Regions from separate parts of the Candidatus Endoriftia persephonae genome, predicted to be linked through region 1. Evidence: predicted binding sites of a transcription regulator. Region 1 holds the regulator's gene; each other region holds the start of a gene.
The links. The regulator FliA, encoded in region 1, starts transcription of late flagellar genes. The targets are predictions, from matches to a motif close to GCTAAAGTTNNNNNNNNNNCNGCCGATA.
Positions count from the first base shown of each region.

Region 2: the regulator FliA is predicted to act here: its motif matches at 2,202-2,229, upstream of L0Y14_RS11780 (methyl-accepting chemotaxis protein).
Region 3: the regulator FliA is predicted to act here: its motif matches at 3,715-3,742, upstream of L0Y14_RS09375 (chemotaxis protein).
Region 4: the regulator FliA is predicted to act here: its motif matches at 3,028-3,055, upstream of L0Y14_RS02540 (flagellin N-terminal helical domain-containing protein).

Region 1 covers NZ_CP090569.1:2,725,432-2,731,116, reverse strand. Annotated here, with positions in the region: gene flhF (flagellar biosynthesis GTPase FlhF) at 1-773, shown strand, start outside; gene L0Y14_RS12330 (MinD/ParA family protein) at 760-1,647, shown strand; gene L0Y14_RS12325 (RNA polymerase sigma factor FliA) at 1,644-2,393, shown strand; gene cheY (chemotaxis response regulator CheY) at 2,502-2,876, shown strand; gene L0Y14_RS12315 (protein phosphatase CheZ) at 2,962-3,693, shown strand; gene L0Y14_RS12310 (chemotaxis protein CheA) at 3,774-5,685, shown strand, end outside.
Region 2 covers NZ_CP090569.1:2,604,490-2,610,174, forward strand. Annotated here, with positions in the region: gene L0Y14_RS11765 (MBL fold metallo-hydrolase) at 1-454, opposite strand, end outside; gene dtd (D-aminoacyl-tRNA deacylase) at 547-984, opposite strand; gene pip (prolyl aminopeptidase) at 981-1,931, opposite strand; gene L0Y14_RS11780 (methyl-accepting chemotaxis protein) at 2,295-3,512, shown strand; gene typA (translational GTPase TypA) at 3,529-5,343, opposite strand.
Region 3 covers NZ_CP090569.1:2,088,276-2,093,960, reverse strand. Annotated here, with positions in the region: gene L0Y14_RS09390 (sensor histidine kinase) at 1-1,298, opposite strand, end outside; gene L0Y14_RS09385 (hypothetical protein) at 1,288-1,485, opposite strand; gene L0Y14_RS09380 (phosphate ABC transporter substrate-binding protein) at 1,676-2,575, shown strand; gene L0Y14_RS09375 (chemotaxis protein) at 2,677-3,633, opposite strand; gene L0Y14_RS09370 (DUF6394 family protein) at 3,853-4,236, shown strand; gene L0Y14_RS09365 (potassium channel family protein) at 4,252-5,685, shown strand, end outside.
Region 4 covers NZ_CP090569.1:525,685-531,369, forward strand. Annotated here, with positions in the region: gene L0Y14_RS02530 (methyltransferase domain-containing protein) at 1-1,265, shown strand, start outside; gene L0Y14_RS02535 (glycosyltransferase) at 1,159-2,889, shown strand; gene L0Y14_RS02540 (flagellin N-terminal helical domain-containing protein) at 3,165-4,010, shown strand; gene L0Y14_RS02545 (flagellar protein FlaG) at 4,085-4,465, shown strand; gene fliD (flagellar filament capping protein FliD) at 4,563-5,685, shown strand, end outside.

The DNA.
Region 1 (5,685 bases):
AGCTGGCCGAGCGGGTCGATGCAACGGAGAGCCCGGAGCAGGCTTGGCGGCAGGCGATGTTCCACCTCATCGGCGAACTGCCGGTGATGGATGGGGATATGTTGGAGCAGGGCGGCGTGATTGCCCTGGTGGGGCCAACCGGGGTGGGCAAGACCACCAGTATCGCCAAACTGGCGGCGCATTTCTGTCTGCGCCAGGGTTCCAGAAGTCTGGCGCTGATCACCTGTGACAGCTATCGCATTGGTGCCCAGGAGCAGCTGCATAACTACGGCCGGATCCTCAATGTGCCGGTGCGTTCAGCCGCCAGCGCGGATGAATTGAGCGATGCGCTGCATACCTTCTCAGGCAAGCGGTTGGTGCTAATCGATACAGCGGGCATGAGTCAGCGAGATCTGCAGTTCAGTGAACGACTGTCGTTGATCACCGCCGGCAACCATCCGGTGACGACCCTGCTGACCCTCTCCGCCACCACCCAACGTGCCGCGATGAACCATGCGGTGAACGCCTTCCGTGTCGCCAATCCGGTGGGGGTGGTGTTAACCAAGATGGATGAAGCGGCATCCCTGGGCGGGGTGTTCAGTACCCTGATCGAGGCCGGGTTGCCGCTTGCCTTTACCACTGATGGGCAGCGGGTGCCGGAGGATCTGCATCTGGCAAGGGCTCACACGCTTGTCAGTCAAGCCATCGAACTCGCCCAGGAGGCAGGGGAGGTGCTGGATGAGGCCTACCTGGCTCTCGCATTTGGAGGAACGGGTGAACATGCTCATGTCTGATCAGATCGAAGACCAAGCCGCCGGGTTACGCCGCATGGTGAATCCCGAGCCGGTGCGAGTGATTGCCGTGACTGGCGGCAAGGGTGGGGTTGGCAAGACTAATATCTCGGTCAATCTGGGGGTGGCGATGGCGGAGATGGGGCGGCGCGTGATGTTGCTGGATGCGGATCTCGGGCTGGCCAATATCGATGTGATGCTCGGCTTGCATCCCGAGTTCGATCTCTCCCATGTGATGCGCGGCGAGCGCCGCCTGGAGGAGATCCTGGTGACCGGCCCTCACGGCATGAAGGTGGTGCCAGGGGCCTCCGGTGTGCAAAAGATGGCCGAACTGAGTACCGCGCAGCATGTCGGTCTGATCAATGCTTTCAGTGAGCTGGCCAACGATGTCGATGTACTGCTGATCGATACCGCTGCCGGGATCTCCGACCAGGTGGTCAGTTTTAGTCGTGCGGCGCAGGAGGTGGTGGTGGTGGTCTGCGATGAGCCGGCCTCGATCACCGATGCCTACGCCATCATCAAGCTGCTCAACCGGGAACACGGTGTCAGTCGTTTTCGGGTGCTCGCCAACATGGTGAGAACGGTGCAGGAGGGGCGTGATCTCTACAATAAGATGTGTCGGGTCACCGACCGTTATCTGGATGCGATGCTTAGCTACATGGGCAGCATTCCTTATGACGAACAGCTGCGCAAAGCGGTCAAAGCACAGCGGCCGGTGGTGGATGGTTTCCCGCGTTCAAAGGCTGCACAGGCATTCAAGAATCTGGCGAAGAAGGCCGATACTTGGCCGCTCCCCACCGGGGTTAGTGGTGATCTGCAGTTTTTTGTTGAGCGTCTGATCCAGTTTTCAAGTCAATACGGGGAGAGTGCAAGGTGAACGGCTTGGCGAGTTACACGGCCATTCAGAACGATCAGGAGCACGATGATCTGGTGACCCGGCATGCGGGGCTGGTGAAGCGCATTGCCTATCATCTGATGAGCCGTCTGCCGCCGAATGTGCAGGCAGATGATCTGATCCAGGCGGGTATGCTGGGGCTGCTGGAGGCGAGTCGCAACTACGACCCCACCCAGGGTGCCAGTTTTGAGACCTATGCGGGGATTCGCATTCGTGGCTCGATGATCGATGAGATCCGTCGCAGTGACTGGACGCCCCGCTCGGTACACCGCAAGGCGCGCATGGTCTCTGATGCAATGCGCGAGATCGAAAATGCAGAGGGGCGGGATGCCCGTGATGTTGAAGTGGCTGAGGCGCTCAACCTGTCACTCAAGGAGTATCACCAGATCCTGAAGGATTCCACCGGCTCGAGGGTCTTCAGCCTGGATGAGCTGACCGCGGTCGGCGAGATCAACATCACCCCTGCCACCGGCAAGAATACCTATGAAGGGCCGTTTGAAGGGCTGCAGAAAGATGCGTTTAAGAATGCGCTGGCGGAGGCGATCGCCGGTCTGCCGGAGCGTGAACGGCTGGTGATCTCCATGTATTACGACGACGAACTCAATCTGAGAGAGATAGGTCAGGTGCTTGGTGTGAGTGAATCCCGGGTCTGCCAGATCCACAGTCAGGCTACGCTACGTTTGCGTTCGCGTCTGAGCGAGTGGCTGACTTTGGTGGAAGAGGAGTGAGTCTCAATGGTCGGAACAGAACGGTTTGGGGGGAAGTCAATGCTGCAACGCACTTCTTCCAGTCTTACAGTGGCGACACAGTGATGGGAGGTTGCCTTGGATAAAAATATGAAGATTCTCATTGTGGACGACTTCTCCACCATGAGGCGCATCATCAAGAACCTGTTACGGGATCTGGGTTTTACCAATACCCATGAGGCCGATGACGGGACCACCGCGTTACCGATGCTGCAGAACGGGAACTTCGATTTCCTGGTTAGTGACTGGAACATGCCAGGCATGACCGGCATCGATCTTCTCAAAGCGGTGCGTGCCGATGCCAAGCTTGCCGCTTTGCCGGTATTGATGGTGACTGCCGAATCGAAGCGAGAGCAGATCATCGAAGCAGCGCAGGCGGGGGTCAACGGCTATGTGGTTAAGCCATTTACCGCAGCGACTTTGGAAGAAAAGATCAACAAAATCTTCGAACGTATCGAAGGTTGATGTACTCCAGGGACAGCTAGCGTTGGCGAATGTGTCGTTTGCGTCCATTTTGTCGGTATAGCAGGCCCTAGTCGGGAGAGACCAGATGCAGGAAACACCGGATATTGGTACTGCTCGTCTGGAGACGGCACGTGCTTTGGTCGAAATGCTTGAGGCAGGGAAAAATCAGGAGGCCGAGCAGCTCATCGCAGAGCTGTCGCTGGGAAGAGAGAGCGAGCTATTTCAAGAGGTTGGCCGTCTAACGCGCGAACTTCACGAAGCGATCAACGGCTTTCTGCTGGACGCCCGTATGGCGGAGCTGACCGAGATCGACATCCCCGATGCCAAAGAGCGTCTCAGCTATGTCATTACCATGACGCAACAATCGGCGGACCGCACTTTGACGGCTGTTGAGAAGAGCCTGCCGCTGGTGGCTGAGATGGAAGGGCGGGCGAAACAGCTTGCAGGAGAGTGGGATAAATTCCGTTCTCGACAGCTGAACAAGGACGAATTTCAGGAACTCAGCTTGGCGCTTGATGGTTTTCTAAAAGAGTCAGCCTGCAGTGCCGCCGCCCTGCATGAAAACATCTCAGAGGTATTGATGGCGCAGGACTTTCAGGATCTGACCGGGCAGATCATCAAGAAGGTGATCGATCTGGTGCAGGATCTGGAGCAGCGTCTGGTGATGCTGGTGCGGATTACCGGCCAGCGGATGGAGGTAAAACGGGAACAGCAGCCAGAGAAGCTTGAAGGGCCTGTGGTGCCTGGGGTGGATCAAGGGGATGTGGTGAACGGTCAGGATGAGGTGGACGACCTGCTTTCAAGCCTCGGATTTTAGTTCTGCGTTGAGTTGCCGACACACCTGCATGTGGAACTAGGAAAGTTTTTGAAGGTGTCAGCGGGCTTCGGGAGCAAAGCATGGCGATCGATGTAAATGATGAAATACTGCAGGATTTCCTGGTAGAGGCAGGAGAGATTCTGGAGCAGCTGAGCGAGCAGCTGGTGGATCTGGAGCAGCGGCCGGAAGACTATGACCTGCTGAATGCGGTATTTCGTGGTTTTCATACCATCAAGGGAGGTGCAGGCTTCCTCGGTATCGAGGCCTTGGTCGAAGTCTGCCATCGGGCTGAGGATGTTTTCAACGTGCTGCGCCAGGGGCAACGCAGCATCGATGCCAATCTGATGGATGTGGTCTTGAACGCACTGGATGTTGTCAACGAGATGTTTGACAGCGTACGGAACGGCATCGAACCAGAGCATGCAGCCCCGGCGCTGATCCAGAGTCTGCACAGTTTTTCTGTTCCCGAAGCTGAAGCCGGGGCTCAAGCCAAGTCTTCCGGAGAGGAGAGTTCCCAGGCCCAAGCAGCTGCACCTGCAGAGAGTGTGGCGCCCGCGACAGCTAAGAAGGGTGAACTCTCCGATGCAGAATTTGAAGAGCTGCTTGAGTCGATTCAGGAGCCCGCACACGCTGCCACACCCAATGGCAACGACAAGATCACTGAGGATGAGTTCGATAATCTGCTGGATGAACTGCATGGCAAAGGTAAATTCACCGGGATGCCCACTGCCGCTGTGCCCGGTGAGGAAAAATCGGTAGCTGAGTCAGATTCGATAACCGAACAGGAGTTCGACAACCTACTCGATGAACTGCACGGCAAGGGCAAGTTCAAGCCACCCGCTTCCGCTCAGACAGTTTCTGTCGGCGCTGATGAGATCACCGAGGAGGAGTTTGAGGCCCTGCTGGACGAGCTGCACGGCAAGGGGAAGTTTGCCGGCGCTTCGGCGGCTACCGCAGCCAGCCCGGAACAGCCCGTGGTGCCGAAGACAGATGCTGCGCCTCAGCAGGTGGCAAGCCCCAAGCCGCAACAGGCTGCAGAACCTAAGAAAACAGAGCCGGAACCAAAGACAAAGCCCGGATCCGCGCCAGCAGTCCCGAAGACTAAACCCGCCAAGGCGGAGACCACGGTTCGCGTCGATACGCAACGCCTGGATGACATCATGAATATGGTGGGCGAGCTTGTATTGGTACGCAATCGACTGGCCACACTAAAGGCGACGCTGAATGATGAAGAGCTGGCGAATGCGGTGAGCAATCTTGATGTGGTGACCTCGGATTTGCAGCTGTCGGTGATGAAGACCCGCATGCAGCCGATCAAAAAGGTGTTTGGCCGTTTTCCCAGGGTGGTTAGGGATCTGGCTCGCAGCCTGAAAAAGGAGATCGATCTGGAGATGGTTGGCGAGGATACCGACCTGGATAAAAATCTGGTGGAGGCGCTCGCCGACCCGCTGGTCCATCTGGTAAGAAACTCGGTGGATCACGGTATTGAGCAGCCGGAAGAGCGGGAGCGTATGGGTAAGCCGAGACGTGGCACAGTGCAGTTGGCAGCTGCGCAGGAGGGTGACCACATCCTGCTCTCGATCAGCGATGATGGTCACGGGATGGATCCCGATGTGCTTCGCCGCAAGGTGGTGGAGAAGGGTCTGATGGACCAGGAGAGTGCCTCCCGGCTCGATGACAGGGAATGTTTCAACCTGATCTTCCAGCCTGGGTTTTCCACCAAGACCGAGATATCGGATGTCTCCGGACGTGGTGTGGGAATGGATGTGGTGAAGACGCGGATTGCGCAGATGAACGGCTCAGTGGAGATCGATTCAGAGTTGGGGCGCGGTAGCGTGATCACCATCAAGTTGCCGCTGACCCTGGCGATTCTGCCTACCTTGATGGTGATACTCAGTACCCAGCCGTTTGCTCTGCCGTTGGCTAATGTGGTGGAGATCTTCAATCTGGATCTGAAACGGACCAATGTGGTGGATGGTCAGCTCACGATCA
Region 2 (5,685 bases), 120 kb from region 1:
CGCCTTCAGTGAGTCGCTTGAGTAGCGCAATCCAGCTATCCCCCTCACCCTGCTCAACCTTCTCGATCATCTTCGGATGACCGTAGGTCGGAATCTTCGGATTGATCTGGTGAAAGGCATGGTTGGCGAGCCAATGGTCGCCGTGGACATGAGTGTCGATCAGCGCCACCACCGGCAGATCGGTGACCTTGCGGATCTGCCGCATCACCATCTCACCGCTCTGCACGCTGGAGCCTGGGTCGATGACGACCACACCATCCTTGCCAACGATAAAGCCGGGATTATTCATGAACCCCTGATTCTCCACCGACGGGTGTCCCAATGGACCCTGGATCACATAGGCGCCATCTGCCACCTTCACCGCAGGATAGTCGCGCACCGCCGGGCCACGTCCTTCCGCCAGCACCGGGCCGACAACAAAAAATGCCAGCAACAACCCCAACATCTGTCTCATACCATCCTCCAAAAAAACATAGTCGTTATAGTATCAATGAGGCCCAACAGCACCTCGGAACAGGATATATCAGATCCCGGGCTGGTACGTCATCAGCTCTCAAGCCAGAAAGTCACCGGCCCATCATTCAGCAGTTCCAGCTGCATGTCAGCACCAAACCGGCCGCAGGCAACCTGGGCGTATTCTGCATCCGCCCGTTCAACCAGATAGTCAAACAGCCGCCGCCCCTCTTCCGGAGATGCCGCGCTGGAGAAACCGGCACGCATCCCCTTGCGGGTATCCGCAGCCAGGGTGAACTGGGGCACCAGCAACAGGCCGCCTTCAACATCGCGCAGGCTGAGGTTCATCCGCCCAGACGCGTCGGGAAAGACCCGGTAACCCAACAGCCGTTCCAGCAGGCGCTCAGCCAGAGCCAAGTCGTCACCCTGCTGCACACCGACCAGCACCACCAGCCCCCGACCAATCTCACCGATCAACTGCTGCGCCACGCTGACCCGTCCATAACTCACCCGCTGTAACAGCCCGATCATGCCAGCTCCCCGACAAACCGTTCGGTGGCCTCCACCAGCGCCTGGCGAGTACCTGGCTCGGTGGCGGAGTGTCCGGCATCTGCAACCACCTGCAGCTCACTACCCGGCCAGGCCCGATGCAGTTCCCAGGCAGAGCTGAGCGGACAGATCAGATCATAGCGGCCATGCACGATGACGCCGGGAATATCCTTCAGCCTGTCCACCTCTTCCAACAGTTGGTTGGGGCGCAGAAACGCCTGGTGGACAAAGTAGTGGCACTCAATGCGGGCAATGCTCAGAGCATTACGCGGACTAGAGAAGAAATCGACCACCGCGTCGTTGGGCAGCAGGCTGGCAGTACGGCCCTCCCAAACCGACCAGGCTTTGGCAGCGGCCATCCTGGCGATATCGTCACTGCCGGTGAGACGCCGATGGTAGGCATTGAGCAGATCGCCACGCTCCTCCTGCGGAATTGGCGCCAGATAGTCTTGCCAATAGTCCGGAAAAATCCGGCTCGCCCCCTGCTGATAGAACCACTGGATCTCCTCCTCACGACAGAGGAATATGCCACGCAATATCATCGCACTGACCCGCTGCGGATGCCGTTCAGCGTAGGCCAGCGCCAGGGTCGAACCCCAGGAGCCGCCAAACAGCAGCCACCGTTCAATTCCGAGATGGTTGCGAATCTGCTCGATGTCTTCGATCAGATCGTCGATGGTATTGGCCTGTAACTCCGCATGCGGCGTGGAACGACCGCATCCGCGCTGATCGAACAGGATGACCCGATAGCGGTTCGGATCGAAAAAGCGCCGATGGTAAGACTCGCAGCCAGCGCCTGGCCCCCCATGCAGAAACAGAGCTGGAATCCCCTGTGGGTTACCCACCTCTTCTATGTAAAGGGTATGCAGATCATCAACCGGCAGCTGATGGCTGATATAGGGGGCGATTTCAGGAAACAGGTCCGTCATGCATCTCTTCCAGATCAGATAGCAAAGGAGGGGATTCTATCGGAATTTTCCTACAAGCAAAGAAGATCCCACCCACATCCGAACAGATAGCCCTGACTTAACCTAAAGGTGTCGCCATCACGGACCCCAAGGAAGGACAAAACAGCACCGGATGCTGTAACGGATTAGAGACCTTTGCCAACCAAAGCAGGCGACCATACCCCGATAGCATGGATTGCTGTCGGGGTTTTTTATTTCTCGCCCCATCCTCCATGATTCATTCCGAGGCTCCCTAAAGAAATCCCTCACCGATCCGATAGATAGGACTAAATCAGAAAATCGTACTCAACAAGGTGTCATGGCATCCTGCAAAAGGTGACGACTGTGGAACAACAATCAGAGCCTTCCCAGAAGAAGATCAAAAGCCTGCTCTGCTGGGCTGCTTCAGCTCTATTAACAGTCGCCATCATCGTTCCTTTCATCATCGAGAGCACATGGATTCACATCACACTGGAGGTGACGGCACTGATCAGTGTGCTGGTCAGTGCAATTCTCCACCACAGAGAGAGCCAAGAGGCAGCTCAGCAGCTAACCTGCCATACGCGCCAGACCGATGACTACCAGTCACTATTTGATCAGGCGATGCAGGAGCTTAACGGGCAGTTTCACCAAGTCCATCACGATCTCGACCATGTAATCAATCTGGTCAGCGATGCTATCACCCGCCTCTCCAATAACTTCACCACCATCCATGATGAAAGCAGCCGCAGCGAGCAGACCCTGGCTGGCTTGATTGACGTTCTGACCAAAGAGGTAGAGGAGAGCGGCAAGCAGGATCAGTTTGCCAGTGTGGAACGGTTTGCACATGAAACTGAGCACATCGTTGGCAACTTTGCCACCACCATCAGAAACATCACAGAAGCCAATCTGACCATTGTCGATCGCTTCAGCAACATCAACCAGGACGCCGATAATGCGGTCAGCCTACTGAAGGAGGTGGACGACATCAGCGCCCAAACCAATCTGCTGGCCCTCAACGCAGCGATTGAGGCCGCACGCGCCGGAGACGCCGGACGTGGCTTTGCTGTGGTCGCCGATGAGGTCCGCCTGCTGTCACAGCGCACCACCGACTTCAACACCCAGATCCGGGAACTGCTCACGGAGATGCAAAATGCCATTCACAGTATCCGATCCATCGTCGAGCAGTCGGCGGCAACCGACATCAGCGTGATCGAGCAGTCCCGGGAGAAGCTGAGCCAGATGTGGTCCGAGATGGAGCAAATCAACAGCAGTGTGCAGGCCCATCAGGATCAACTGACGAAGATCACCCAACAGACCCGACAGCAGGTGGCGGATGGCATCACCTCACTGCAGGTAGATGATATGAGCCGTCAGATCCTAGAACATGCCCATCAACGGCTGGGGCAGATCAATGATGTCTCCCAACAGATCAGCACCATCCTGCTCAATCATCAGCAGGGGGACCCTCCCTTGGAGGAGCTCTCCAACTTGCTGAATCTCATCCGCAATGGATTTCAATCGCTGGGGCGCAAATCCGTGCAGGCCGACAACATGGGCAGTGGCAACGTCGATCTGTTCTGACTGGAAGTGCGCCCTGTCACCCCTCCCGTGAGGCGCGTTTGCGCTCATGCTCCTTGAGGTGCTTCTTGCGGATGCGGACCGCGCTGGGTGTGAGCTCCACCAACTCATCATCCTCGATGAATTCCAGCGCCTGCTCCAGGCTGAATTTCAGCGGCGGTGTCAGCATGATGGCATCGTCCTTGCCAGAGGCACGAACATTGGTCAGCTGCTTGCCCTTCAGCGGGTTGACCACCAGATCGTTGTCCCGGGAGTGGATGCCAACGATCTGTCCCTCATAGACCTGATCCCCCGGTGAGGCAAACATCTTGCCCCGCTCCTGAAGATTGAACAGCGCAAACCCCAGCACCTTGCCCTGACCGTTGGAGATCAGCACGCCGTTTTTGCGCGGGGCGATGCCACCGTGCTGAGCCTCACCGTAGTGATCGAAGACGTGGTACATCAGGCCGGTGCCGGAGGTGCTAGTCATGAATTCTGTCTGGAAACCAATCAGCCCACGGGAGGGAATGACATAGTCGAGTCGCACCCGACCCTTGCCGTCCGGCACCATATCCTTCAGTTCGCCTTTGCGGGCACCCAGGGCCTCCATGATCGCACCCTGGTGCTGCTCCTCCACATCAACTGTCAGCTGCTCGTAAGGCTCACAAACCTCACCATCGATCTCACGAAAGATGACTTCGGGGCGGGAAACCGCCAGCTCGAAGCCCTCCCGACGCATGTTCTCCAACAGCACCGACAGATGCAGTTCACCTCGCCCGGAGACCTTGAACTTCTCCGGATCAGTGCCCTCTTCCACGCGCAGCGCAACGTTGTGGATCAGCTCCCGCTCCAGGCGCTCCTTGAGCTGACGGGAGGTAAGGTACTTACCCTCCTTGCCGGCAAAGGGGGAGGCGTTGACCTGGAAGGTCATGGAGACGGTGGGCTCGTCCACGCTCAGGGCAGGCAGCGCCTCCACATTCTCGGGATCACACAGGGTATCCGAAACATTGGGCGCCTCCATGCCGGTAATGGCGATGATGTCGCCGGCACTGGCCTCCTTCACCTCGTGGCGCTCCAGCCCCAGGTAGCCGTAAACGATTCCGACCTTGGCCTTGTGCACTTCGCCGTCATATTTGACTACCACCACCTGCTGGTTAGGCCGGATGGTACCCCGGGTGATACGGCCTACGGCGATGGCGCCAACGTAGCTGTTGTAGTCGAGGTTGGAGATCTGCATCTGAAGAGGGCCGTTCGGATCCACATCGGGCACCGGGCAGTGTTCGATAATCGCCTCGAATAACGAGCTCATATCCCCCTCCCGCACCGTATCCTCCAGACCGGCGTAACCGTTGATGGCGGAAGCATAGACGATGGGGAAATCGAGCTGCTCATCGCTAGCGCCGAGGCGGTCAAAGAGCTCGAACACCTGGTCGATGACCCACTCGGGCCGGGCGCCGGGCTTGTCGATCTTGTTCACCACCAGGATCGGCCGCAGACCGTGATCGAAGGCCTTCTGGGTGACGAAGCGGGTCTGCGGCATGGGGCCCTCCTGGGCGTCCACCAGCAGCAGCACCGAATCGACCATCGACAACACCCGTTCCACCTCGCCGCCGAAGTCGGCGTGGCCGGGGGTGTCGACGATGTTGATGCGGTAGCCGTTCCAGTTGATCGCGGTGTTCTTGGAGAGGATGGTGATGCCCCGCTCCTTCTCCTGGTCATTCGAGTCCATCACCCGCTCCACCGCACCGAAGCGCTCCCCCAGGGTCCCGGACTGCTTCAGCAGTTCGTCCACCAAGGTGGTCTTACCATGGTCTACATGGGCGATGATGGCGATATTTCTAAGCTTATTGATCACTAGAGCGGTCCGCTTGCAAAAACCGTCAATTATACCTGCCTTTCCCACAATGCCGATCTTTTTTTGTTTTTCTTTGGAGCTCAATCGCTTGCAACATCCTGATAACAAAAAGATTGCAAAAAATGCGTGAACCCTACGCAATGGAAAGAGTTCCTATTTATTCACAACTTCTGTGGATAACTCTGTTGAAAATCTCATGACAAAGCGCTGCAGGCTGTATAAACACTGACTTTCCGTCAGATTGACAAAAATCTATACTATTTTTAAAACTTCATCCTTTTCAATGGTTTATGATCTCTCATTATTTCCTCTAGATGAATCGTGCCAGTTTTTCACTATCAC
Region 3 (5,685 bases), 640 kb from region 1:
ATCAGACCGGCGATGAAGCCGTTGCGGTTGGCGCGTTTCCAATAGAGCAGGCCGATGATGCCGGGTAAAAACTGGGCCACTGCGACGAACGAGATCAGCCCCAGTTCCACCAGTCGCTGGTTCTGTTGTAAGAGGACGTAGAAGGCGTAGCCGGCGAGGATGATGGCGCCGATTATCACCCGGCGTGAACTCTGCAGCCAGCGGTAGAGATTGACCTGGGGATAGGGGTAGACCCAGGGCAGCAGGATATGGTTGAGCACCATTGAGGAGAGCGCCACAGTGGTGACGATGACCATCGCGCTGGCGGCGGAGACACCGCCGATGAAGGCGAGAGTGGGCAGCCAGCTGGTGCCACTGTCGAGGGTGATGCCGAGTACGAAGTAGTCCGCATCCAGGCTGACGCCAGCGCGGCTGCCAGCCCAGAGGATCGGTGGGATTGCCAGGTTGATCAGGAACAGGTAGAGCGGAAAGGCCCAGCTGGCGGTGCGGATCGCCCTGGGGTCAAGGTTCTCAGCAAACAGCATATGGAACTGGCGTGGCAGCAGGAAGGCGGCGGCGAAGGCGAGAAACAGCAGGGTCAGCCAAGGGCCTTCACGGACCGGCCGGTAGAGGCTGTCGACGGCCTGCGGGTTGGCCGCCAGCCACTGATTGAGCTCACCGGGTCCGGAGAAGATGCCAAACAGAGCGAACAGGCCGATAGTGATCAACGCCAACAGTTTGACCAGTGATTCGAAGGCGATTGCTACTACCAGCCCCTGGTGTTTCTCTCGGGGAGAGACGTGGCGTGCACCGAATAGGATGGCAAACAGGATCAGGGTGAGACAGAAACCAAACGCCAACACCTGGGGGGTGGCCTCCTGAGTCAAGATCCGCATCGACTCGGTCACCGCGCGAATCTGCAGCGCGATGTAGGGCAGGGTGCCGATCAGCATGAACAGGGTGACTAACACGCCGGCCAGCTGGCTGCGGAAGCGGAACGCAAACAGGTCGGCCAGTGAGGTGAGCTGATATTCCCGGGTCAGGCGAAGAATCGGTTGCAGCAGTACCGGCGTCAGGGCAAAGGCAAGGGTGACGCCGATATAGATGGTGAGGAACAGGTAGCCTTCGGACTGGGCAAAACCGACGCTGCCATAGTAGCTCCATGAGGTGGCATAGACACCAAGTGAGAGTGCGTAGACCAGTGGGTGGCGAATCAAGCGCTCCGGGATACGGCCGCTGTCTGCGGCGTAGGCGACCAGGAACAGCAGCAGCAGATAGATGAAACCGGCACCGAACAGGATGCCCAGCTCATGGGTCATCAGGGGTTCGCCTCTGTAGCAGGGCGCCGAACAGGATCACCAGCAGCCAGATCAGATAGGGTATATACCAAGGTGAGTCGCTGCCGGTCCACCAGCTGAGGACCGGACCGCTGAAGAGGGTGCAGGCCAGCAGAAACAGGATCAGGGTTTTATCGTAGCCTGGGCCGGGAGGAGGGCGGATGCTCATCCCGGAAGCCTAGCATTTGTTACCTATAGTAACAACGATCGGAAAATCAGATGCTTTTTGCCTGTGGGGGACTGAATGTTGACTATACATCAGTAATAACCACAATTGTTTGCAGCTTCAATCGGTATGACAATCGGCAGGTCATCCAATCATTCAGAGCGGAAGGGAGTCCGGTGGAGGAGATATGCGCTTGAGTCGTACTGTCCGCTATATCGTTTATGCCGGTTTGCTCTGCTTTGCGACATTTCCAGCTTGCAGCGACACTCTGACCTGGGTTGGTTGTGGCATTACTAAAAAGGCCTTTATGGCCGAGTTGAGCAAAGCCTATCAACGGGAGACTGGAACAGAGATCCAGCTTTCCGGCGGAGGCGCTACAAAGGGCATTCGTCAGGTCGCTGCCAACAAGGTTGATATAGGTGGCAGTTGCCGCAATAAACTGTGGGGGCATCCGGCGGAGAGATCGGTTCAATTCCACCCCGTTGCCTGGGATGCGCTGGTGGTCATCACCCATAAGAAGAACCCGGTGAACGATATATCACTGGAGGATCTGAGAGCAATCTACAAGGGTAAAATCACCAACTGGAAGCAGCTGGGTGGAACTGACCAGCCAATCGAGCTGTTGATTCGGAAGGGCAAGATATCAGGTGTGGGCCACGCTATCCGGGAGTATCTTTTTGCTGCGCCTAACATGGAGTTCGCCTCTGACAACATATTCCCCTCATCAGGTCCGTTGGAACAGGCGGTTGGAAACAATCTCAACAGTCTGGCAATCACCGGTGTCAGTAGCGCCAGGAAACGTAATGTTAAAATCCTCAAACTGGAAGGCAAATTCCCCAGCTATGAAAATATCAAATCGGGAGCCTATTTGCTTTATCGACCGCTCTATCTGGTAACTAATCTCAGGGGCACAAACCGCGCTAAGGTGATGAAGTTTATCCAGTTCGCCAACAGCCCGTTAGGTCGGGAGGTCATCCGGCATAATGGAGTTGTGCCCTACATGGATGGGCTCCACCTGGCCGGCAAACTACACCAGCAGCAACGGGCCAGTCGGAAGATGCGACTTGATAAGCTGAGGCAGGATGAAAACTAGCCCGTTTAGCGGAGGGCCAGGCCTATATGTAGCTTGGGCTGCTTGCGCAGCAGAGGCGAACGGGCTGCGTCCATATAAAGGGGTTTCTTGTGGAGTAAGCGTCAAGCTTTGTTCTTTGCCAGCATCTGGCGTAGCTTGACGGCCAGTTCAGTGGGTTCGAACTTTGGCACATAGGCATCAGCACCGACACCGCGTCCGAGTTCCTGGTTAGCGTCGGCAGAGAGTGACGAGTGCATGATGACCGGAATATCGTTCAATCGGGAGTCCTCCTTGATCTTTTTGGTAAGCACGTAACCATCCATCTCCGGCATCTCGACGTCGGTAAGAATCAACTGGATATAGTCGCTGCTTTTATGCCCCGTTGCCTCTGCCCGATTGGCAATTTCACGTATTCTTGCCCAAGCCTCCGATCCGTTGGCGGTGCTGATGTACTTGATCCCCATATGATCGAGCGTGCGGATGATCTGGTCCCGGGCGACCACCGAGTCATCGGCGAACAGGATGGTAATGCCTTCCTCTTCCATTCTTGGGATGCCTTCGAAGAGCTCTTCGCTCTGACCGAATCCGGAAGTCTGAGCGAGTACCATCTCCACATCCATGATCATCACCAGCCGACCATCCTTCAGCTCGGTAACTGCGGTAACCAGTCCGCCATGCTGCTGTACCATCATCGGCGGCGGTACCCTGACATTCTCCCAGGCGAGTCGTTCGATGGTGTCAACCGAGTGGACCAGAAACCCCTGCACGTTTTTGTTGTATTCGGTGATGATCAGGATGCCGGGTTTCTCGTCAGTCTGTACGCCACAGAATTTTGGCAGGTTGATGACCGGAATCATGTTGCCACGCAGACTGACCATACCTTCTACCGAGGGGGGCATCTCAGGGGCGTGGGTGATCTGAGGTACCAGCATCACCTCGCGAACCTTGAAAACATTGACACCAAATGTCTCTTCGCGTCCGGTGTTTGCGTCGTGCCCGAGGCTGAACAGCAGCACTTCAAGCCGGTTGGTGCCCGCCAAGCGGGTTCTGTCGTCCACGGATTTGATGAATGTTGCCATCTGCGTTCACTCGGTAATGGATGGACCAGTCCTTTGATGCCTGCAATACGGCACCCTCAAAAGACTGCTGATCACCGTTTATAGCGGTCGTTTTTATTCAGGCTTTAGGATATTTTTGACTGATGGAGCAGACTGCGCTCTCCTTGCTGGCGCAGCTATGCTTCAATCTATGTGGTGGTCTGCCCTGACATTTTCTGATTGTAACCAAGGTAAGCAAAGATGAATCCCGAGAAGGTGTTGTTCGGTTTTTTTATCGTTCTTTCGTTGACACTTAATTTCGGTTTTTTTGTTGGGGAAATTGACAATCCCGCCCACCACCATGTCTATGAGCTGTTTGCTGTGATCGTGGTCAACCTGATCGCCACCGTGCTCAAGTTTGGCGACCGTACGCAGATGGGGGCGGTGTTGCTTGCCACAAGTCTGGCGGCGCTGCTGCAGCTGTTTGCAGGGGCGCTGGTCTGGGGGATTGCGGCTCATGTGACTCATGTTGGTTTGACGCCGACGGTAATGGCGAGCATCGTCTCGCTTTCGGGGGGGGCGTTACTGGCAAATGTTGTGTCGGTGGTGCTGTTAGTGATCGAGACGGTAATGCTGCGGCGCTGAGCCCGGGTCTACGCTATGAACAGCATTTTTTTCCTGGTGATGCGGCGCATGCGTGCGCCCTTGCTGGCCCTCATCTTTACCTACTCGGTGGCGGTGTTGGGGCTGGTGCTGATACCTGGCCAGGATGCCGAAGGCAACCTTTGGCATATGGATTTTTTTCATGCCTTCTACTTTGTCAGTTTCATGGCAAGTACTATCGGTTTTGGCGAGATCCCCTACGAATTCACCGATGCGCAACGGCTCTGGGTGACCTTCGCGATATTTTTTACCGTCATCGTCTGGCTCTACTCTATCGGTACCCTGCTCACTCTGTTTCAGGATGCCACTTTCCATCAGGCACTGATTGAACGGCGTTTTGCTCGTCGGCTCCGGCAGATGCGGGAGTCGTTCTATCTGGTGTGCGGTTATGGCGAGACCGGTAGTGCGCTGATCAAGGCATTGACCGAACGAAACCAGCAGGCGGTGGCAATTGACATCAGGCAGGAACGGGTCAACCTGCTGGCGCTGGAGAATCTGCGTCAATATGTGCCCGCCTTGTGTGGCGATGCACGTCTGCCGCTACATCTGACAGAAGCGGGACTTGATCATCCGCTCTGTTCCGGGGTGGTGGCGATTACCAACTCCAATGAAGCCAACCTGAAGATCGCTATCACCGCCAAGTTGCTACACCCTGACATTACCGTCATCTGCCGGGCCGACTCTCACGACATTGAGGCCAACATGGCCAGTTTCGGTACTGATTCCATTATCGACCCGTTCGACACTTTTGCCGTCCACTTTGCCACCGCCCTACAGTCCCCCGCTCTCAACCTGTTACAGGAGTGGCTGACTTCGGTGGCTGATGCCCCGCTTGGGGAGCCGATCTATCCGCCGCGGCATGGGCTCTGGGTGGTGTGCGGGTATGGTCGTTTTGGTAGGGCAGTCTTCGATCAGCTGCGCAAAGAGGGCATGGAAGTGGTGGTGATTGAGGCTACTCCCAAGAAGACCGGGGAGCCGCCAAAGCCCTTCGTGATAGGGCGCGGTACCGAGGAAGAGACTCTGAGAGCGGCGGAGATCGAACGCGCAGTCGGTATCGTTGCCGGTACCGATAACGATGCCAACAACCTGTCGATCATCATGACCGCGCGGGCGCTCAATTCTGATTTGTTTGTCATCCTGCGACAGAATCGCAAGGACAACGAAGCCCTGATCAAGGCGGTGAAGGCCGATATGGTGATGCACTCGAGTGCAATCATCGCCAATCGCATCCGGGTGTTGCTCGGTACCCCGTTGCTCTACGAGTTTGTGCAACTGGTGCTCTACGAAGAGGATAGCTGGGCCTGCGAGCTGGTGAGCCGGATTTCGGCGCTGGTCCAGCATCGGGTGCCGGATGTTTGGGAGTTGGCGATCAACCAGGAGCAGGCCTATGCGGTCGAACTGGCGTTGCGTGAACATCAGCGAGTCAATCTG
Region 4 (5,685 bases), 1.4 Mb from region 1:
TTGAGAACCTGATCAACGACCCTCATTTGCGTCATCGCATGCTGTTGAGCGCACGTGAGCGAGTGCTGCAGGAATGTACCGTAGAGGCGCAGATCGAAAACTATCGGGAGGTCTACAGTTCACTGCTGGAGCGCGATCTGAATGCGACCTTTCATGCTGACATGAATCAGTGCTACGCGGAGTGGGTGGAGAAGCATCAGCTGACCGAAAGCCAGGCCCAGTACCACGCGGAGCGCATGATGACCGAGTGGCGGGTGAATCCTGGTTTTCATCTGCTGCTGCCCTTTCAGAAGGGCGAAGAGGCGGCGCTTGCCGATACTCTGGATAGTCTGTCACAGCAGCTCTACTCCGGCTGGGGCCTGAGTGTGGTTTCACAGCAGCCCTCACCCGGTGGGTTTTTCGATGAGCTGGATATGGTCGAGTGGGTGCAGGTGGAGGGGAATCTGATGCAAGGCATCAATGCGGTGCTGTCCGACTCCAGCACCGATTGGGTGGCGCTGATCGCCGCCGGTGACAGGCTCGCCCCGGATGCGCTGATCTCCTGCGGCGACTACATCAATCTCCATCCCCAGGCGGAACTGCTCTACATAGATGAGGATTGGCTCGACGACAACGGCCAGCGCTACAACCCGCTATTCAAGCCGGAATTCAACCTGGAGTTGCTGCGTTCCATGCCCTATCTGGGGGCCTTTCTGCCGGTGCGTCGCGAGCTGCTGCAGTCGTTGGGTGGTTATGCCGTGGAGCCGGGCGTGGCGCAGTACGATCTGGCGCTGAAGCTGGCGGAGCGGGCGGACGCAGAGACCCTGCTGCATATCCCCAAGGTGCTGCTGCACCGTCAGGATCGCTACCAGCTGGCACGGGATGAGGCGGCGGTGGTGGAGGCGCGTTGTCAGGTGCTGCTGGCACATCTGCAACGCTGTGATATCGATGCCAAGGTGCAGAATGGCATCAGCTTTGGCACCTTTTTTGTCGACTATCCGCTGCTGAGCGAGCCGCTGGTCTCGATCATTCTGCCGTTCCGCGACTTGGAGGGGATCACCAAACCGGCGATCAATACCCTGCTGGAGACGAGCAGCTATGCCAACTTCGAGCTGCTGCTGGTAGACAACGGCAGCCGTGAGCCAAGCTTGCTGGAGTTTGTCCGGCAGCTGGAGCGAAATGATTCTCGGGCAGCGGCTGCTGCACGACGATGCCCCCTTCAACTACTCAGCGATCTGCAACCGGGCGGCGCAGCAGGCCCAGGGAGATTTCCTGTTGTTCCTTGATAGCGACACCATGGTAGTGCTCAGCAACTGGCTGGAGCGGCTGCTGGCGCAGGCGCTGCGACCGCAGGTTGGGGTGGTCGGGCCGCGCCTGATCTACACCAGTGAGCGGATCGAGAGCGCTGGGCTGGTGCTCGGCATGGGCGGAGATGCCGGCTCACCCTTCGTCGGCATCTCGATGCGTGAAGATGGCTACATGGGGCGGCTGCAGGTGGCCCAGGAGTACTCGGCGGTGAGCGGTTCTTGTCTGCTGATTCGGCATGAGCTGTTCGATCAGGTGGGCGGCCTGGATGAGCAGCACTTTGGCGTGCGTTACAGCGATGTGGACCTCTGTCTGAAGGTGAAGGCGGCCGGTTACAAGGTGATCTGGACGCCGTTTGCCAGTCTGGTGCACTTTGGACGGCAGACGATCCACAGCTATGCCGACAATAGCTTTGTCAAGATGGTGGCGCGCAGCCAGGAGGCGCTGGTGTCGCGCCACCTGCCGGCGCTGGCCAATGATCCGGCCTTCAACCCCAATCTGAGCCTGCTGCACAAAGAGGTCCAGCCCGAGACCGAGATGGATGTGACCTGGGAAGCGGCATTTCACCCCAGGCCCAGGGTCTGGGCCTATCCGGTCAACTCCGGTGGTGGCGGTGAGTATCGGGTGCGAGCGCCGTTGCGGGCGCTGGAGCAGGCGGCGCTGGCGCAGATTTCGCTACTGCCCAATTCTGAGGGGCGGGAACGCACCCGGGTGCCGAGCCTGCCTGAGATGGCCCGCGCTGCGCCGGACAGCCTGTTTGTGCTGCACGGCATCAACGATCTGATGATCCGCTGGTTGGATCTCTACCGGAAGTACACCGATACCTTTCTGGTCTTTAGTCTCGATGACAACCTGTTTCACCTGCCGCAGAAGGGCGGGCAGAAGAACCGTTTGCCCAGCGATATGCGGAAGCGGGTGCGGCGGGCGCTGAAGCACTGTCATCGGCTGATCGTCACCACCGAGCCGTTGAGGGAGGTCTATCAGGACTTTATCGAGGATATCTGGGTGATGCCGAACCGGCTGGAGACGCAGCGCTGGGGCAGTCTGGAGTCGAAGCGTGGCCAGGGTAAAAAGCCACGGGTAGGGTGGGCCGGTGCCGCCCAGCACCGGGGGGATCTGGAGCTGATCCGGCCGGTAATGGAGGCGTTGCAGGACGAGGTGGAATGGGTCTTTATGGGAATGTGCCCGACTCCGCTGCGGCCGCTGGTGGATGAGTACCACGACGGGGTGCCATTCGTCGACTATCCGCAGAAGCTCGCCAGCCTGAATCTGGATCTGGCGATTGCTCCGCTGGAGCACAATAAATTCAATGAGGGCAAGAGCAACCTGCGGCTGCTTGAGTATGGGGCCCTTGGTTGGCCGGTAATCTGTTCTGATGTGGAGCCCTATCGCAATAGTCCGGCAACCTGTCTACCCAATAAGCCGGGAGCCTGGGAGAAGGCGATTCGCGAACGTATCCACGAGCCGGATGCTCTGGCTGACGAGGGCGACCGGATGCGGGCCTGGGTGCGGGAGAATCATATGTTGGAAGATCACCTGGAGGAGTGGATGCAGGCGCTGTTCTCTGATGAGGTGTTGCGCCAACTGCTGAAGCCGGCGGGGTAGTTAGAGAGTTTTAGCTGAACCATGAGGGGAATGGTGTTCCTGGGTTCCATTTTTTGCCTTTCTCATGGAATGTTTGATTATTCATTAAAAACAAATCGTTATCAGTGAGTGCAGAGCTGTCTTTTTATAAGGGGAGGGGTTAAAGATCCCTGGCAGGCTGCCGTTACAGAGGCCGGAAGCGGTAAATACCATCACTCTCGAAGGTATATCTGCTAAATGCAAACCCGATGCCCAGGCTTGATGTACAGCATCGCCGGGTGATTAGGAGAAAAGTTATGGCACTCGTAGTCAATACAAACGTAATGTCGCTGAACGCCCAGCGTAACCTCTCTTCCACACAGAACGATCTAGCCAAATCCCTGCAGCGGTTATCTTCCGGTCTGCGCGTCAACAGCGCGAAAGACGACGCGGCGGGTCTCTATCAGATTGAAAAGATGACTGCGGATATCCGCGGTCTGAATCAGGCCACACGTAACGCGGCAGACGGCATCTCACTTGGTCAGACTGCGGAAGGTGCCCTCGGTCAGATCGCCAACAACCTGCAGCGGATTCGTGAGATTGCGGTGCAGTCATCCAACGCTACCGTTGAAGATCGCACCGGCCTGCAGAAGGAGGTGGATCAGCTGACTCAGGAGATCTCCCGTATCGTGCAGACCACCGAGTTCAATGGTACTTCCCTGTTGTCCGCCACTGCCAGCATGAGCTTCCAGGTGGGTCAGGATGGCAAGGCCAGTCACCAGGTGAGCGTCAAAACTATCGACCTGACCAGCCTGAATGCCTACGCTTCAAGCCTGACCGCTACCGGCACCATCAATGTCAGTAGTGCCTCCGCCGCATCGGCAGAGTTGAGCACCGCATCCACCGGTATCGAAAACGACATCACATCAGTGGCTCAGAATCGAGCAACCTTCGGTGCCGTGCAGAATCGTTTCGAGGCGGTTATCTCAAATCTTTCGAATTACGCTGAGAACCTCACTGCTTCACGCAGCCGGATTCAGGATGCCGACTTTGCGGCGGAGACCGCGGCACTGACAAAGACGCAGATCCTACAGCAGGCTGGTGTCTCGATACTGTCTCAGGCCAATGTTGTTCCGCAGAGTGCCCTGGCGCTGTTGCAGTAAGCTCATCGACCGGCATCCGGGTGATCTAGCCCGGATGCACTAGACTCGAAGAGATCAGCCTCAGGGTGGATGCAATGACAACCGAAGTAACAATGGGATCGCTGCTTCAGTTCAGCCGGACGACCCAGCCCCAATGGGTGGAGCAGGCCAGGCCAGCAGAAGCTGCACGTCAGGTTGCTGAGCGGAATATATCGATCCATCAAGACCAGGCTGAAGAGGAGTCCCAGGGCAGTCTTGAGCGGCTGGAAAAGATGGTTGAAGAGCTCAATCAGAAGGTCCAGCAGCAGAAGCGCTCACTCCAGTTCAGCGTGGATGAGGAGAGTGGCAAGACAATCATCAAGGTAATTGATCTGGATCGGGACGAACTAGTTCGCCAGATCCCACCTGAAGAGGTCATCCGGCTTGCACAGCGTATGCAAGAGAATTCTGGGGTGATCCTTAAGGCGAAAGCCTGAAAGAGATCGGCTTGCCGCTGTAGAGTTCAAACTTAGACTTTCACCCTGGATGGACTCTCCTCCAGGGTAAAACAAATTAAATGGAGGGGAGACGATCATGGCTTCTATTCTCGCTCCCGGTGTTGGATCTGGGCTCGATGTCAACAGCATCATTGATCAGTTGATGAACCTGGAGCGGCTGCCGCTGGATCGTCTGCAGAATCAGGAGAGCCAGGTCAACGCGCAGATCAGCGCCTATGGCCAGCTGCGCAGTGCTGTGTCGGATTTTGAAACGGCTATGGATGGCTTGGGCTCTCTCTCCAAGTTCCAGGTCTTCTCCGGTTCATCCTCCAACGCGGATGCCTTTACCGCCAGTGCGGATGAGACTGCCAATGTGGGCAGCTTCAATATCAACGTCACCCAACTGGCTCAACGCCACAAGCTCGCCTCCACTACCTTTACCAACAAGGATACTGTGGTGGGAAGCGGCACTCTGGATATCTCGGTGGGCAGTGGCAGCTTCAGTCTCACCATCGACAGCAGTAACAACACCCTGGCGGGCATTCGAGATGCGATCAATCAGGCCAGTGATAATCCAGGGGTGGCCGCCACCATTCTCAACGAGAGTGGTGGCAGCCGCCTGATCCTGACTTCGAATGACAGCGGTGCGTCGAATGCCGTTGAGGTGGTGGTCTCGGGGGATGCAGGGCTTTCCCAACTCCATTACGAGGCGGCAGGTACGCAGAACCTGACTCAGGTGGCGGCTGCTCAAGATGCCCAATTGACCGTCGATACCTTTAGTGTGACCAGTAGTTCGAATACGATCAGTGATGCGATTCAGGGTGTGACCCTTAATCTTAAAACAACTGGTAGTGGCACGGTCGATTTCAGCAGAGATGATGACGCTATTGCCGAGTCAGTGGATGCATTTGCTACCGCCTTCAACAATCTGCGCAATACCATCGATAGCCTTTATGATGGGCAGTTGGCGGGAGACAGCACCCTGCTGACCATGGAAAGCCTGATGCTTGGCATAGTCAATAGTGGTGCCTCGATTACTGGTGGCAGCTACACCCATATGACAGAAGTGGGGCTCTCCATCGGCAAGGATGGCCGGATGAGTCTTGATAAGAGCGCATTGAGCAAGGCGATGGATTCCGATTTCAGCGGGGTCAGCAGGTTGTTCGCGGACAGTGATCAGGGATTTGCCAAACGCTTGGGTGATCTCGCCCACGATCTGC